One region of the Streptomyces sp. NPDC006140 genome, then DNA from elsewhere that is predicted to be linked to it. Evidence: riboswitches for the same ligand, from Rfam matches in the RefSeq annotation. Region 1 holds a riboswitch; the other holds the start of a gene.
What was found. Region 1 has a riboswitch for S-adenosylmethionine ahead of ABZ386_RS03675 (aminotransferase class V-fold PLP-dependent enzyme). Riboswitches for the same ligand answer to the same signal wherever they lie in the genome.
Positions count from the first base shown of each region.

Region 1 (8,423 bases):
TGTGCTGCACCGGCCGCACGGCGAGATCCGCTGGGCCAAGGTCACCGTGGCCCAGCCGGGCCGGGCGCCGGACGCCGCGTTCGTCGTCGCCTTCCACCCGGAGCGGGAGCAGACCCGCGTGAACACCGTGTTCCGCACGCTGCTCGTCATCTCCGGGGTTGCCCTGCTGCTGACCGTCGGCATCGCCTGGGCGGTCGCCGGGCGGATCCTCAAGCCGGTGCGGGTGGTGCGCACCGCGGCCGCGCAGCTCACCGAGCAGGACCTCACGCGCCGGATCCCGGTGCACGGCCACGACGACATAGCGGCCCTCGCCGAGACGTTCAACGGCATGCTCGACCGGCTGGAGCGGGCCTTCGCCGCGCAGCGCGAGTTCGTCGACGACGCCGGCCACGAGCTGCGCACGCCCATCACCATCGTGCGCGGCCATCTGGAGGTCATGGGCGACGACCCGGCCGAGCGCGAGGAGACGGTCCGGCTGGTCACCGACGAGCTGGACCGGATGAGCCGCATCGTCGAGGACCTGCTGCTGCTCGCCAAGGCCGAACGCCCCGACTTCGTCACGCCCGAGCCGGTCCAGGTCGCCGAACTGACCGCCGACGTCTACGTCAAGGCCCGCACCCTCGGCGAACGCGACTGGCAGCTGGACGGGGTCGCCGACCTGGAGGCCGAGCTGGACCCGCAGCGGATCACCCAGGCCATGGTGCAGCTCGCGCAGAACGCCGTGCAGCACACCACGACCGGCCAGACCATCCGCATCGGCTCCCGCGCCGACGGCCCGGACCTGGAGCTGTACGTCGCCGATTCCGGGCCCGGGGTGCAGCCCCAGGACCGGGAGGTGATCTTCGAGCGTTTCCGGCGCGGCACGGCCCGCCGCGGCGCCCGGGGCTCCGGCGCCGGACTCGGGCTGTCCATCGTCAAGGCGATCGCCGAGGGCCACCGGGGCCGGGTACGGCTCCACGACACACCCGGGGGCGGCGCCACCTTCGCCCTCGTCCTGCACGCGCACCGGGTACCGGAAGGGGACCTGCCGTGAACCGCATCCTCATCGTCGAGGACGAGGAGCGCATCGCCTCCTTCGTGGAGAAGGGCCTGCGCTCCAACGGCTTCACCACCACCGTCGTCACCGACGGCGACGCGGGGTACGAGTACGCCCTGACCGGCGGCTTCGACCTCGTCGTCCTGGACATCGGGCTGCCCGGCCGGGACGGCTTCACGATCCTGCGCGAGCTGCGCGAGGCGCGGGTGACGGTGCCGGTGATCGTACTGACCGCGCGGGACTCCGTCCGGGACACCGTGGCCGGTCTTGAGGGCGGCGCCGACGACTGGATGACCAAGCCGTTCCGGTTCGAGGAACTGCTCGCCCGGGTGCGGCTCAGGCTCCGCACGGCGGCGCGGGCGCCGGAGGTGACGGTGCTCAGGTCGGGCTCCCTCAGCCTCGATCTGCGCACGCGGCGCGCCCGGTCCGGGGAACGGACGGTCGATCTGACAGCGCGTGAGTTCGTGCTGCTGGAGCTGTTCCTGCGGCATCCCGGGCAGGTGCTGTCCCGGGAGCAGATCCTGTCCCATGTGTGGGGGTACGACTTCGACCCGGGGTCCAACATCGTGGACGTGTACGTGCGGACGCTGCGGAAGAAGCTGGGGGCGGAGCGCGTGGAGACGGTGCGGGGGATGGGGTACCGGCTGCCGTAGTGCCGCTCGGGTGCCGTTGCCGGGTGCGGGACGTCGTGGGCTGATCGCGCCGTTCCCCGCGCCCCTGGGGCACTGTGGTGAAAGTTCCTTCATGAAGGACTCATCGACGGCTCACCGCCCGGGCGAATCCTCGACGGTGTGACGCTGAACCTCCGAACCACCACCGCCCTGTGCATCGCGCTGTCGTTGTGCGCACTGCTCGCCGTCCCCGCGAACTTCCCGGGGCTCGGCGGCGACGCCCGGTTCACTCTCGCCGTGTTCGCGCTCGCGACCTGCGCCTGGATCGGGACGTCGATCGACGACACCTACATCGCGCTGGGCGCCGGGCTCGCGCTCACGGTGACCGGGGTGATCAGCAGCGACACCCTGTTCGGCACGCTCGGCGATGCCACGGTCTGGCTGCTGATCTGCGCGTTCGTGCTGGCCGCCGCGGTGAGCCGGACCGGGCTCGCGGGCCGGGCGGCGGTGTTCCTGGTCAGCGGGGCGCGCACCGTACGGCAGCTGGTGCACCTGACGACCGCCGCCCTGGTCGTCACGGCGTTCGCGGTGCCCGCCACCTCGGGCCGGGCCGCGCTCGCGCTGCCGGTGTTCCTCGCCTTGGCGAAGGTCCTCGCCGACCGGAAACGACTGGTCGTGATGCTGGCGCTGCTGTTCCCGACCGTGATCCTTCTGTCGGCGGTGGCGACCCTGATCGGCGCGGGCGCGCATCTGATCACCGTGTCGGTGCTGTGGGAGACGACCGGGCAGCACATCGGCTTCACGGAGTGGCTGCTGCTGGGGCTGCCGCTGGCCGTGGTCTCCTCGCACCTGGCCGCCGAGGTGGTCCTGCTGACGACGACCCGGCGCGCGGACCGCCGCGGCCCGGTCCGGATCACCCCCGAGCAGATCCAGGAGCACAGCGAGCAGCCGGTCACCGGCCCCTGGAGCCAGGCCGAGAAGCGCTGCGCCCTGCTCCTCGCCACGGTGGTGCTCCTGTGGTGCAGCGAGCCGCTGCACCGGGTGCCGCCGGCCCTGGTCGCGCTGATCGGCGCCGTCATCGCCTCCTCGCCCGCCCTGGGCACCGTGCGCCTGAAGGACGCGCTGAAGACCGTCCCCTGGTCGCTGCTGCTGTTCATGGCGGCGACGATGGCGATGGGCGTCGCGCTCGCCGACTCCGGGGCGGCGAAGTGGCTGGTCTCCGGGCTGCCGGCGAACGAGTCCCCGGTGGTGTTCCTGGCGATCGTGATCGCCGTCAGCACGGCGGCCCATCTGGTCCTGCAGTCCCGCTCGGCCCGCTCCTCGGTCCTGGTGCCGCTGGTCGTGGCCGCCTCCGTCGGCGTCGGCGTCAACCCGGTCGCCGCCGCGCTCGCCTCCACCGCCGCCGCGGGCTTCTGCCACACCCTGCCCGCCTCCGCCAAGCCGGTCACGCTCTTCGCGCAGCTCCCCGGCACCCCCACCTACACCCCGCGCGACCTGCTGCGGCTGTCCGCCTTCCTGGCCCCGCTGACCGCCGCCCTCGTGCTGCTCTTCGCCGTCGCCGTGTGGCCGCTGCTCGGCGTGTCCGTCACCCGTTAAGGAGCCCTCCATGCTGACCCGTGTCGTCGTAGCCCCCAGCGGCTTCAAGGAGTCCCTGTCCGCGGAGGCCGCCGCCGACGCCATCGCGGCCGGCGTACGCCGTGTCCTGCCCGACGCCGAGCTCGACCTCGTCCCGCTGGTGGACGGCGGCGAGGGCACGGCCCTCACCCTGGCCGCCGCGACCGGCGGCAGGATCGTCACCGTGCCCGCGACCGGCCCGGTCGGGGAGACCATCGCCGCCCATTTCGCCCTCCTGGGCGACGGGGACACCGCGGTGGTGGAGATGGCGGCGGTCGCCGGCCTCTCCCTCGTCCCGGGCGATCTGCGCGACCCGGGCGCCACCACCACCTACGGCGTCGGCGAACTGCTCCGCGCCGCGCTCGACTCCGGCGTACGGCGGATCCTCGTCGGCTGCGGCGACTCGGGCACCTCGGACGGGGGCGCGGGCGCGCTCCAGGCGCTGGGCGCCCGACTCCTGGACGACAACGGCAGGGAACTCCCGCACGGCGGCCGCGCGTTGGCCCGCCTGCACCGCATCGACCCGAGGGGCCTCGACCCCCGTCTCGCGGAGGTGGAACTGCTCGTCGCCTGCAACCCGTACAACGTGCTGTGCGGCGAGCGCGGTGTGGCCCGGGTCTTCGGGCCGCAGAAGGGGGCGACGCCCGAGCAGGTCGAGGAGTTGTCGGCCGCGCTGGAGAACTGGGCCTTCGTCCTCACCCGGGACGTCGCCGTACCGGACACCGACCTCCGCCACGGCCCCGGAACCGGAGCCTCCGGCGGCCTGGGAGCCGGTCTCGCCGCGCTCGGCGCCCGCCTCCTGCCCCGCTTCGACGTGCTGCTGGACCACCTCGACCTGGACGCCCGCCTGGCCCGGGCCGACCTGGTCGTCACCGCCGAGGGCGCCCTGGACCACCAGACGCCCCGCGGCAAGGTCCCGGCCGAGGTGGCCCGCCGGGCCAAGCTGTACGGCCGCCCGGTCCTGGCCCTGGCGGGCACGCTCGGCGAGGGCGCGCACGAGGTGCCGGGCGTGGACGCCTGCCACGGCATCCTGCCCGCCCCGATGGAGCTGGCGGAGGCGCTGCTGCGGGCGAGCGAGCTGCTCACCGACGCCACCGAGCGGGCCCTGCGGATGATCGTCCTGGGCGCCCGGCTACCGGCTCACGCCGAGGTGTCCGGGACGCAACGCCCGTCCTCCGTGCGGTAGTTCCACTTGGCGCCGTCCGTCACGAGCTCCTTCACCGCGCTCACGAACCGCTCGACGTGCTCGTCCGGCGTGCCGGCCCCGAAGCTCACGCGGATGGCGTTGAGGGACTTCTCCCCGGGCGCCGCCTCGGGCGCCCCGCACTCGCCCTGCGTCTGCGGGTCGCTGCCGAGCAGCGTGCGCAGCAGCGGGTGGGCGCAGAACAGCCCGTCCCGGACGCCGATGCCGTACTCGGCGGAGAGGGCGGCGGCGAAGTGGGAGCTGTTCCAGCCGTCGACGACGAAGGAGATCACCCCGACGCGCGGGGCGTCGGCCCCGAAGAGGGAGAGGATCCGGACCTGAGGCACCTCGGCGAGCCCCGCGCGCACCTTCTCGATCAGGTACTGCTCACGGGCGACGAGGGTGTCGAATCCGGCCTCGGTGAGGGCCTTGCAGGCGGAGGCGACGGCGTAGGCGCCGATGACGTTCGGGGAGCCGGCCTCGTGGCGGGCGGCGCTCTCGTGCCACTCCACGTCCACTCCCCCGTCCGTGCGCCGCGCGACCTTGCGGGAGGCGCCGCCACCCGCGAGGTACGGCTCGGCCTCGCGCAGCCAGTCGGCCCGCCCGGCCAGGACGCCGGAGCCGAAGGGCGCGTACAGCTTGTGCCCGGAGAAGGCGACCCAGTCGACGTCGAGGTCCGTGACGGACACCGGGTGGTGCGGGGCCAGTTGGGCGGCGTCCAGCACGATCCGCGCGCCCTGGGCGTGCGCGGCCGCCGCCAGCTCCCGTACGGGCCACAGCTCGCCGGTGACGTTCGAGGCGCCGGTGACGCAGACCAGGGCCGGGCCGTGGGGGTCGCGGTCGGCGAGGGCGCTCTCCAGGGTCTCGACGGCCTGGCGGGGGCTGCTCGGCGCGTCGAGGTAGGTGACGCGGGCGCCCCGCCAGGGCAGCAGGGAGGCGTGGTGCTCGGTCTCGAAGACGTAGACCTGGCAGCCCTCCGGCAGGGCCGCGGCGAGGAGGTTGAGGGAGTCGGTGGTGGACCGGGTGAACACCACCTGGTCGCCGGCACGGCAGTCGAGGAACTCCGCGACGGTCCGGCGGGCGGTCTCGAACAGGTCGGTCGACAGCTGGGACAGGTACCCGGCACCGCGGTGGACGCTGCCGTAGTACGGCGCGTAGGCGGCGACGTCGTCCCAGACCCGCTGGAGCGCCGGGGCGCTGGCGGCGTAGTCGAGCGCGGCGTAGGTGACCTCACCGCCGGTCACGAGCGGCACGGTGACATCCCGGCCCAGAACGGGCAGCGGGGCACAAACGGAACGGTCGGCGGCAACGGTGGAGACGGACATGGTGAACTCCCGTGAGAGACAGGGGTGAAGAGAGAGAAAGGGTGTGCGGAGGCGGGGCTCTGCGGCCCTATCGCATTCGCTGACTCACGGAAGGCTCCTCGTCGACCAGGACCCCTGGTCCCACACTTTCCAAAAGCGTGCGAGGGGTCCGCGCTTGCCGCAGACCTCGCTGCCTGCGGCCTGGTCTTCACCCGGGGCACCCCGCCACGGACGGAGGGTTGCCGGACAGTCGGCCGGGGCCTCATGACTGTCACTCATGACCTGGTACGGGAACGTACGTGAAGTGATCGGCGTCCCGCAACCCGAGTCCGGATCGCGGGACGCCGAGTCGCGCGCTACTTGTTGCTGGCGGCCACCCACCGCTCCAGGGTCCGCTTGGCGGCCCCGGAGTCGATCGACTCGGCGGCCTTCGCCAGCCCGGCGCGGATCTGCTCGGCCAGCGTGCCCGTGCCCGGCTCCAGCGCCACCAGGGCCGCGGCCGAGTTCAGCAGCACCGCGTCCCGGACCGGGCCGGTCTCGCCGTCCAGCAGGCGGCGGGCGACCTCGGCGTTGTAGGAGGCGTCCGCGCCGCGCAGCGCCTCCACGGGGACCAGCTCGATGCCCACCTCGCGCGGGTCGAAGGCCTCCTCGGTCACCTTGCCGTCCCGGACGACCCACACCCGGGAGGTGGCCGTGGTGGTCAGCTCGTCGAGGCCGTCGTCGCCGCGGAAGACCAGGGAGGAGTGGCCGCGCTCGGCGAAGACGCCCGCGACGATCGGCGCCATGCGCGGGTCCGCCACGCCGACCGCCTGGGACCGGACCTTCGCCGGGTTGGTCAGCGGTCCGAGGACGTTGAAGATCGTCCGGATGCCCAACTGGCCGCGTGCCGCGCCCGCGTACCGCATCGACGGGTGGAACTTCGCCGCGAAGCAGAAGGTGATCCCGGCCTCCTCGGCCACCCCGGCCACCCGGTGCGTCGGCAGCTCCAGGTTGACGCCGAGCTTCTCCAGGACGTCCGAGGCGCCGGACGCCGAGGACGCGGCGCGGTTGCCGTGCTTGACGACCTTCGCACCCGCGCCGGCGACGACGATCGCCGACATGGTGGAGATGTTGACGGTCTTCGCCCCGTCGCCGCCGGTGCCGACGATGTCGACCGCCGGGCCCGGCACCTCGATGACGTTCGCGTGCTCGTACATCGCCCGGACGAACCCGGCGATCTCCTCGACGGTCTCGCCCTTGGCGCGCAGCGCCACCACGAACCCGGCGATCTGCGCGTCCGTCGCCTCGCCGCGCATGATCAGGTCCATCGCCCACGCGGTGTCGTCGGCCGTCAGGTCCCGGCCCTCCAGCAGGCCGTTCAACAGCAGGGGCCAGGAGCGGCCCGCCGCGGTGTCGCCTCCAGCGGGGGTCACAGCGCTCATAAGCCGCTCCAGGGTCAGGCGTCCCGCACTACGGGACGAGAGTCTCAACGAGGTCCACCCTATCCAGCCCACGGCACCGCGAAGGGCCCCGTCCGAACACCGGACGGGGCCCTTCTGTGGCGTGGCGAAGCAGTGATCAGTGGTGGCCGTGGCCGCTCGTGATCTCCCGGTACTCCTCGGCGGTGGGCTTCGGGATCTGGGCGCCCTCGCCGTAATAGGCGTCGCTGAGCTTGGCGCGCAGCTTCTCGGAGCCCTTCACCTTGCGCTCGACACCGTTCTCGTCGACCGTCGGGCCGAGCTCGACCGGCTGGTACTGCTCGTGCGCGGTGAGCGTGTACAGCTGCTCCTGGCTGAGCGGCTCGTGCACCTCGATGAACTCACCGTGCGGCAGGCGCTTGATGATGCCCGACTCGCGGCCGTGCAGCACCTTGTCCTTGTCCCGGCGCTGCAGGCCGAGGCAGATCCGCTTGGTGATGATGAAGGCGATGACCGGTCCGACGAAGAACCCGATCCGGACGAACCAGGTGACCGCGTTGATCGACAGGTGGAAGTGCGTGGCGACGATGTCGTTGCCACCGCCGATCAGCATGATCATGTAGCCGGTGACCCAGGCGACACCGAAGGCGGTGCGCGTCGGGGCGTTGCGCGGCCGGTCCAGGATGTGGTGCTCGCGCTTGTCGCCGGTGACCCACGACTCGATGAACGGGTACAGGGCGATGATCGCGAGGAACAGGCCGAAGAGGACCAGCGGGATGAACACGCCCAGGACGAGCGTGTGACCCCAGAAGTTGATCTCCCAGCCGGGCATGGCGCGGACCAGACCCTCGGCGAAGCCCATGTACCAGTCGGGCTGGGCACCGGTCGACACCTGGTCGGGACGGTAGGGGCCGAGGACCCAGATCGGGTTGACGGTCGCGATGCCGGCGAGGGCCGCGATGACACCGAAGACCAGGAAGAAGAAGCCTCCGGCCTTGGCCATGTAGACCGGCAGCAGCGGCATGCCGACGACGTTCTTGTTGGTGCGGCCGGGACCCGCGAACTGGGTGTGCTTGTGGTAGAAGACCAGGATCAGGTGGCCGACCACGAGCCCGAGCATGATGCCCGGCAGCAGCAGGATGTGGATCGAGTAGAACCGGGCGACGAAGTCGGTGCCCGGGAACTCCCCGCCGAACAGGAACATCGAGATGTACGTGCCGACGATCGGCACGGACAGGATCGCGCCCTGCGTGAAGCGGACACCGGTGCCGGAGAGCA
Region 1 covers NZ_JBEXTS010000001.1:788,100-796,522, reverse strand. Annotated here, with positions in the region: gene ABZ386_RS03695 (ATP-binding protein) at 1-1,033, shown strand, start outside; gene ABZ386_RS03690 (response regulator transcription factor) at 1,030-1,689, shown strand; gene ABZ386_RS03685 (SLC13 family permease) at 1,828-3,243, shown strand; gene ABZ386_RS03680 (glycerate kinase) at 3,254-4,447, shown strand; gene ABZ386_RS03675 (aminotransferase class V-fold PLP-dependent enzyme) at 4,402-5,769, opposite strand; SAM riboswitch class IV at 5,915-6,031, opposite strand; gene trpD (anthranilate phosphoribosyltransferase) at 6,105-7,169, opposite strand; gene ABZ386_RS03665 (cytochrome bc complex cytochrome b subunit) at 7,306-8,423, opposite strand, start outside.

Region 2 (8,423 bases), on a different contig from region 1:
CGTTGTCACTCTCACCTTCAGAGTGCTAACGCAATGATTAGCACTCGACCCCTGCGAGTGCAAGCGCCTGACGGGTTCGGGCGGGGGCGTCAGCCGCCCGCGAACGCCGCTCGAAGGGCCTTCGAACAGGCCGAAGGGCCCGCACCCCGGGGGGTACGGGCCCTTCAGAGAAGACCGGTCGCTTGCGGTTGGTCGTGGAACGCGTTCAGCCGGCGACGCGAACCATGTCGGCCTGCGGACCCTTCTGGCCCTGCGAGATCTCGAACTCAACCCGCTGGCCCTCTTCCAGGGTGCGGTAACCGTCCATCTGGATCGCGCTGTAGTGGACGAAAACATCCGCACCACCGTCGACCGCGATGAAGCCGTACCCCTTCTCCGCGTTGAACCACTTGACGGTGCCCTGAGCCATGCCTAACTCCCCTATTACTGGCCCTTGCACAGATCCACACTTCGCGGATCCGGGTCAGACCTCACCCCCCACGGTTGGGGGCGTGCGCCGGAACGCGTCGACCGCGGCTGAATGTATCTGTCCAACTGCCGTCTGCAACAGGTCAATCGGACGAGAATTCTGGACGCGCAGCATCCGGAATGTGGGGAGAATTCGCCTGAATTCAGGGCAAGTCGGGCCACACAAAAGGAACAAAAGCCGCGAAAGACGCACACACTTTGGCTACATCTTGTCGGGCGTGCGGCAGGAATTCAGGGTTTCCGATCAGGGGATCGGCATCGCGTTCCCCAACTGTACCCCGCTCAACCACACTGAATTGCCCCCTCCGCTTCTCTCACGGAGGGGGCAATTCGATGAACTCTCGGTGACGACCGTTACCGCAAGTAACAATCGGGCCGGTCGACCGGTTCAGCCGCCGGCGACGGCCGGGATGATCGACACGCCGGCACCGTCCGGCGTCGCCGTCTCCAGCCCCTGCTCGAACCGCACGTCGTCGTCGTTCACGTACACGTTGACGAACCGCCGCAGCTTGCCCTGGTCGTCCAGCACCCGGGCGGCGATCCCGGTGTGGTTCTTCTCCAGATCGGCGATGACCTCGCCCAGGGTCGCCCCTTCAGCGGCGACCTCGGCCTGCCCGCCGGTGTAGGTACGCAGGATGGTGGGGATACGAACTGTGACGCTCATGACTTCAAAACCTCCGGTTGGGTGACGCACCTGTCTTTAGGGGCGCGGGGCTGTGTCGATATGCGGCTCCGCCGCGTGGGCGCGACCAGCCCCCACCGGCCCGCAGCCGACAACGATCAGACGAGCCCGGCCTCACGGAACGAAGCCAGGTTCGGGCGAATGGTCGTGGTCAGCCCCGTGCCCGCCACCGCGTCCAGCGTCTTCAGACCATCCCCGGTGTTGAGCACCACGGTCGTCTTCGACGGATCCAGAACCCCGTTCTCGATCAGCTTCTTCGTCACCCCCACGGTCACCCCACCCGCGGTCTCCGCGAAGACACCCTCGGTCCGCGCAAGGACCTTGATCGCGTCGACGACCTGCTCGTCGTTCACGTCCTCCACCGCACCGCCCGTCCGCCGCGCGATGTCCAGCACGTACGGCCCGTCCGCCGGATTCCCGATCGCCAGCGACTTGGCGATCGTGTCCGGCTTCTGCGGCCGCACCACGTCGTGCCCCGCCTTGAACGCCGTCGACACCGGCGAGCACCCCTCGGCCTGCGCGCCGAAGATCTTGTACGGCTTGTCCTCGACCAGTCCGAGCTTGATCAGCTCCTGCAGGCCCTTGTCGATCTTCGTGAGCTGGGAGCCGGAGGCGATCGGCACGACGATCTGGTCGGGCAGCCGCCAGCCGAGCTGCTCGCAGATCTCGTACGCCAGGGTCTTGGAGCCCTCGGCGTAGTACGGCCGCAGGTTGACGTTGACGAAGCCCCAGCCCTCGCCGGCCGGGTCGCCGATCAGCTCGGAGCAGAAGCGGTTCACGTCGTCGTAGTTGCCCTCGATGCCGACGAGCTCGCCGCCGTAGACCGCGGCCATGACGACCTTGCCCTGCTCCAGGTCGTGCGGGATGAACACGCAGGAGCGGAAGCCGGCGCGGGCCGCGGCGGCGCCCACCGCGCCGGCCAGGTTGCCGGTGGAGGAGCAGGAGAGGGTGGTGAAGCCGAAGGCGCGGGCGGCCTCCAGGGCCTGGGCGACGACGCGGTCCTTGAAGGAGTGCGTCGGGTTGCCGGAGTCGTCCTTGACGAAGAGCTTGCCGGCGTCGACACCCAGCTCACGGGCGAGGTTGTCGGCCTTGATCAGCTTGGTCCAGCCCGGGTTGAGGTTCGGCTTGTCCGCCACGTCGGCCGGGACGGGCAGCAGCGGCGCGTAACGCCAGATGTTCGCGGGACCCGCCTCGATCCGCTTGCGGAGCTCCTCGGCGTCGTACGCGGAGAAGTCGTAAGCGATCTCCAGCGGGCCGAAACACTCCTCGCAGGCGAAGACCGGGCCGAGGGGGACGCGGTGACCGCACTCGCGGCAGCTCAGAGCGGCGGCCGGGCCGAGGTCTACCGTGGAGTTCGTGGTGCTTGCAACAGTCTGCACAGCCATGTGAGGCGAGGCCCTTTCTCCTCATCTTCCTCACGACGCATCTCGCCGTGAGACGGATTTGGCACCTTCCCTAGCCGGGAGCCTCGCGCTGTGGTCGCCAGTGACCTACGAGTACCGACTGGAGGGTTGCCGGGGCTTCATCGGGCCGTATCCCTCTGCCCCTCTGGATGAGCTGTATGTGGTTGTAAACAACGGTTGACCCCGGACATGCGATGGTCATCCGCGTTGTTCAAGACTGTAACCGACGACCAGGACCCTTGAGATAGTCGTCCGAACCGCGAGATGGCTCACAATCCGTCCCGCCGAGAGAACGCTAAGGAGCCGCCACGGTGCTGGAAGAAGTCGAGCGCTGGCTGAGCACCCGTTCCTGGTCCGCGACCGAGCGTCCGCTCCACCGGATCCTGGCCGCCAAGCAGCGCACGGGCCAGACGGTCAGCGTCGTACTGCCCGCGCTCAACGAGGAGGAGACGGTCGGCGACATCGCCTCCGTCATCCGCCACGACCTGATGCGGCAGGTCCCGCTCGTCGACGAGCTGGTCGTCGTCGACTCGGGGTCCACCGACCGCACGTCGGAGGTGGCCGCCGCCGCGGGCGCGACGGTGGTGCACCGCGACGCCATCCTGCCGCGGCTGCCCGCCGTGCCCGGCAAGGGCGAGGTGCTGTGGCGCTCGCTGCTCGTCACGCGCGGGGACATCGTCTGCTTCGTCGACGCGGACCTGAGGGACTTCTCGTCCGACTTCGTCTCCGGGATCGTGGGCCCGCTGCTCACCGAGCCGGACGTCGACCTGGTCAAGGGCATGTACGACCGTCCGCTGGGCGGCGCCGCCGGGCAGGGCGGCCGGGTCACGGAACTCATGGCGCGCCCGCTGCTCAACATGCACTGGCCGCAGCTGGCCGGCTTCGTGCAGCCGCTCGGCGGGGAGTACGCCGCCCGCCGCTCGCTGCTGGAGCAGCTGCCGTTCCCCGTCGGGTACGGCGTCGAGCTGGGCATGCTGGTCGACGCCCTGCACCTGGTCGGCCTGGACGCCCTCGCCCAGGTGGACGTCGGGGTGCGCAAGCACCGGCACCAGGACGGGCAGGCGCTGGGCCGCATGGCCGCCGCGATCTACCGCACGGCCCAGCTGCGGCTGGCCCGGGGGCATCTGATCCGGCCGTCCCTGACGCAGTTCGAGCGGAGCGGCGACGGCTTCGAGCCGCGCACGTACTCGGTGGACACCGAGGAGCGTCCGCCGATGGTGGAGATCGCCGAGTACCAGCAGCGGAAGGCGGCCTGACCGGGGCCGTTTTCGGCCGGACGCGGCAGGTCCGTACGTTTGAGCGTTTACCGGCCGGGCTAGGTTGAGGCCTATGGGTTCGACGTACGGTTCTGCGCGGGTACTGGTGGCCTCCAACCGGGGCCCGGTCTCCTACACGCTCGGTGAGGACGGTTCGCTGGACGCCAAGCGGGGCGGTGGCGGGCTGGTCTCGGGGCTGTCCGCGATCGGCTCGGACGCGGACGCGCTGTGGGTGTGCTCGGCGCTGTCCGACGGCGACCGGGAGGCGGTCCGGCGCGGGATCGGCGAGGACGGCGTGCGGATGCTGGACATCCCGGCCGACGTGCACGCCGACGCGTACAACGGCATCGCCAACTCGGTGCTGTGGTTCGTGCACCACATGCTGTACCAGACGCCGCTGGAGCCGGTCTTCGACGCGGAGTTCCGGCGCCAGTGGGCGTCCTACGAGACGTACAACCGGGCGTTCGCCCAGGCGCTGGCCGAGGAGGCGGCGCAGGGCGCGGCGGTCGTGGTGCAGGACTACCACCTGACGCTGGTGCCGGGCATGCTCCGCGAGCTGCGCCCGGACCTGAGGATCGGCCACTTCTCGCACACGCCGTGGGCGCCGCCCGAGTACTTCCGGATGCTGCCGGACGACGTGGCCGGGCAGGTGCTGCGCGGCATGCTGGGCGCGGACCGGCTGGGCTTCCTCACGCAGCGCTGGGCGGACGCGTTCACCGCGTGCGCCGAGCGGTTCGCCGGGGGGCTCGGCGGCACGCGGATCGGCGTGCACGGGCTCGGGGCCGACGCGGACTTCCTGCGGAAGCGGTCCCACGAGCAGGACGTCGAGGAGCGGATGGCCGCGCTGCGCGAGGAGATCGGCGAGGGCCGCCGCACGATCGTCCGGGTCGACCGCACGGAGCTGTCGAAGAACATCGTGCGCGGGCTGCTGGCCTACCGCCGGCTCCTGGAGGCGCACGGCGAGTGGCGCGAGCGCGTGGTGCACGTGGCCTTCGCGTATCCGTCGCGGCAGGACCTCGCGGTGTACCGGGAGTACATGGCCGAGGTGCGGCGGCTGGCGGACGAGATCAACGAGCAGTACGGCACACCGGGCTGGACCCCGGTCGTCCTGCACCTCAAGGACGACTTCGCCCGCTCCCTGGCCGCGTACCGCCTGGCCGACGTGGCGCTCGTCAACCCCGTCCGGGACGGCATGAACCTGGTCGCCAAGGAGGTCCCGGTCGTCTCCGACGCGGGCTGCGCGCTGGTGCTGTCCCGGGAGGCCGGGGCGCACGAGGAGCTGGGCGAGGACGCGATCACGGTCAACCCCTACGACGTCACGGGCACGGCGGCGGCCCTGCACGAGGCCCTGTCGATGGGCCCGGAGGAGCGCGCCGAGCGGAGCAAGCGGCTGGCCGCGGCGGCCACGGCGCTGCCGCCGGCGCAGTGGTTCGTGGACCAGCTGGAGGCGTTGCGGGGATGAACGGCACGACACCGCCGGCGCGACCGCTGCCCACGCCCGCCACCCGGGCCGGACAGGAGGGCCTCGACGCGCTCCTCGCCGGCCCCGGCAAGGCCGTGATCGGCCTCGACTTCGACGGGACGCTCGCGCCGATCGTGGCCGACCCGGAGCGCGCCCGGGCCCATCCGGAGGCGGTGCCGGCGCTGGCCGCGCTCGCGCCGAAGGTGGCCGCCGTGGCGGTGGTCACGGGCCGGCCCGCCGAGGTCGCGGTACGCAACGGCGCCTTCGCGGACGTGCCGGGGCTGGAGCACCTGGTCGTCCTCGGGCACTACGGCGCCGAGCGGTGGGACGCCCGCACCGGCGAGGTCACCGCGCCCGGGGCGCACCCCGGCGTCGAGGCCGTCCGCGCCGAACTGCCCGGGCTGCTCGACGGGAGCGGCGCGGGGCCGGGGACCTGGGTGGAGGACAAGGGCCGGGCCGTGGCCGTGCACACCCGGCGGGCCGCCGACCCGCAGGCCGCCTTCGAGGCCCTGCGCGCACCGCTCACCGACCTGGCGGCCCGGCACGGCCTGATCGTCGAGCCCGGCCGCATGGTCCTCGAACTCCGCCCGCCCGGCATGGACAAGGGCGTCGCCCTGAGCGAGTTCGCCCGGGAGACCGGCGCCGGGTCCGTCCTCTACGCCGGTGACGACCTGGGCGACCTGCCCGCCTACGCGGCGGTGGACCGGCTCCGCTCCGACGGCACCCCGGGCCTGCTGGTGTGCAGCGGCAGCGACGAGGTGACCGAGCTGCGGGAACGGGCGGACCTGGTGGTGGACGGCCCGGAGGGCGTCGTACGACTGCTGCGGGACCTGGCGGACCGGCTCGGCTGAGGAGCACTCAGCGCTCGGTCCGGCGCCTGTCTCTTGTCCGCCGCAGCCGGTTGACCGTCACCGGGTCGTGGGCCAGGGCCCGGGGGTCGTCCAGCAGTGCGTTGAGGAGCTGGTAGTAGCGCACGGGGGCGAGGCCCAGCTCCTCCCGTATGGCGCGTTCCTTCGCGCCGGGGCCGGTGAAGCCCCGGCGTTCGAGCGCGAGGATGTCCTGCTCCGCGCGCCCGAGCCGGGCCTGGTCGGTCTCCTCGTCCATGCCCGGCACCGTAACGCCTGCCACCGACAGCGGGACTACTCGGCGCTCTCCGCCCGGACCGCCACCGCCTGGAGCTGGCCCAGGACGCCCGCAGGGCTGCTGCCGGGGGCGACCGCCTTGCCGATCTGCTGCTTGATCTGGGCGCTGACATCGGCCCAGGAGGTCTTGCCGACCGGGTACAGCTCGGAGGTGAGCAGCTCCTCCAGGAACGGCCGCAGGTGCCGGTCCCGGTCGGAGGCGGTCATGGTCGCGGACGCGGAGGAGGTGACCGGCAGCAGGTCGTACTCGCGGGAGAAGGCCAGCACGTTCTTCTCGCTGTAGACGAAGTCGAGGAAGTCGCCGACCTGGTCGCGGTGGCCGTTCTTCCGGAAGGCCGTCATCCAGTCGGCGACACCGAGCGTGGACCTGCTCGTGCCCTCCTTGCCCGGCATCGGCACCATGCCGTACCGGACGCCCTTCTTGGCGGCGATCTTCATCAGCGAGGGGTGGCCGTTGAGCATGCCGACCTCGCCCTTCGCGAAGGCGGCGAACGCGTCGGCCCGGTTGAGCTCGCCCGGCGCGACCGGCCCGGTCAGGTCCTTGCCGACCAGTTCGTTCTTCAGCCAGGAGAAGGTGTCGATGTTCTCCGGGGAGTCGATGCCGTAGCTGTCGACGCTGTCGGTGTAGCCGCCCCCGCCGCTGAGCATCCACTGCATGGTCTCGGCCTGCGCCTCCTCCGGGCCGAGGGGCAGCGCGTAGGGGTACTTCACGCCCTCGGCCTTGAGCGCCTCGGCGTCGTCGGCCAGGTCGTCCCAGGTCTTGGGCGGGGTGATGCCCGCCTTGTCGAAGAGGGTCTTGTTGTAGAAGAGCACGCGCGTGGAGGAGGCGAACGGCATGCCGTACTGCACGCCCTTGACCTGGCCGGCGGAGGCCAGCTGCCCGACGAAGTCGGCCTGCACGGGTATGGAGAGCAGGTCGTCGGCCTTGTAGAGCTGGTTCTGCGCCGCGTAGTCGGCGTACGCGCCGATCTGCGCCATGTCCGGCGGGTCACCGGCGGCGACCATCTCCCTGACCTTGCGGTCGACGTCGTTCCACGAGTAGACGCTGACGTCGATCTTCACGTCGGGATGGTCGGCCTCGTACTCCTCGACGAGCTTGTCCCAGTACTTCTTCGAGCTGTTGGCCGCACTGTCGCCGTAGTCGGCGGCGACCAGCTTCAGGGTCACATCGGCGGAGCCGCCCGTGACTCCGCAGCCGCCGAGGACCGCCGTCATGCCCAGTGCGGACACCACCGCGATCGTTCCTGCCATCCGCCGCCGCTGCACCGCTGTTCTTCCCCAACCCTGGCGTCGCCGCCTCTGAAACTTTTCGATATTCGGAACAAGGTCTACACCACGTAAGTGGACTAGACCTCTTGCGGGTCCCCGGGTCACACTGTTCTCCGTGAGACATGTCATCGCCCTCGACGTGGGCGGCACCGGAATGAAGGCCGCCCTGGCCGGCCCGGAGGGCGAGGTCCTGCACCGGGCCCGCCGGGCCACCGGACGCGACCAGGGCCCGGACGCCGTGGTCGCGGGCATCCTCGACTTCGCCGCCGAGCTGCACGCGTACGGCGCCGAGCACTTCGGCACGCCCGCGTCCGCCGCCGGTGTGGCCGTCCCCGGCATCGTCGACGAGGTGCGCGGCATCGCCGCCTACGCGGCGAACCTCGGCTGGCGGGACGTCCCGCTGCGCGAGCTGCTGGCGGAGCGGCTGGGCGTCCCGGTCGCCCTCGGCCACGACGTGCGCACCGGCGGCCTCGCCGAGGGCCGGGTGGGCGCGGGCCGGGGCGCCGACCGCTTCCTGTTCGTCGCGCTGGGCACCGGCATCGCGGGCGCCATCGGCGTCGACGGCCGGGTCGAGGCGGGCGCGCACGGCTTCGCGGGCGAGATCGGCCACATCGTCGTACGCCCCGGCGGGGCCCGGTGCCCCTGCGGCCAGCGCGGCTGCCTGGAGCGCTTCGCCTCGGCGGCGGCCGTGAGCGAGGCCTGGGCGACGGCCTCCGGCACCCCGGGCGCGGACGCGGCGGA
Region 2 covers NZ_JBEXTS010000010.1:207,730-216,152, forward strand. Annotated here, with positions in the region: gene ABZ386_RS25510 (cold-shock protein) at 206-409, opposite strand; gene ABZ386_RS25515 (ubiquitin-like small modifier protein 1) at 857-1,132, opposite strand; gene thrC (threonine synthase) at 1,249-2,535, opposite strand; SAM riboswitch class I at 2,554-2,709, opposite strand; gene ABZ386_RS25525 (glucosyl-3-phosphoglycerate synthase) at 2,865-3,809, shown strand; gene ABZ386_RS25530 (trehalose-6-phosphate synthase) at 3,883-5,271, shown strand; gene otsB (trehalose-phosphatase) at 5,268-6,122, shown strand; gene ABZ386_RS25540 (DUF3263 domain-containing protein) at 6,130-6,375, opposite strand; gene ABZ386_RS25545 (extracellular solute-binding protein) at 6,411-7,664, opposite strand; gene ABZ386_RS25550 (ROK family protein) at 7,798-8,423, shown strand, end outside.
Region 2: it holds a riboswitch for S-adenosylmethionine, as region 1 does, so the genes downstream of both, thrC (threonine synthase) here and ABZ386_RS03675 (aminotransferase class V-fold PLP-dependent enzyme) in region 1, are expected to answer to the same signal.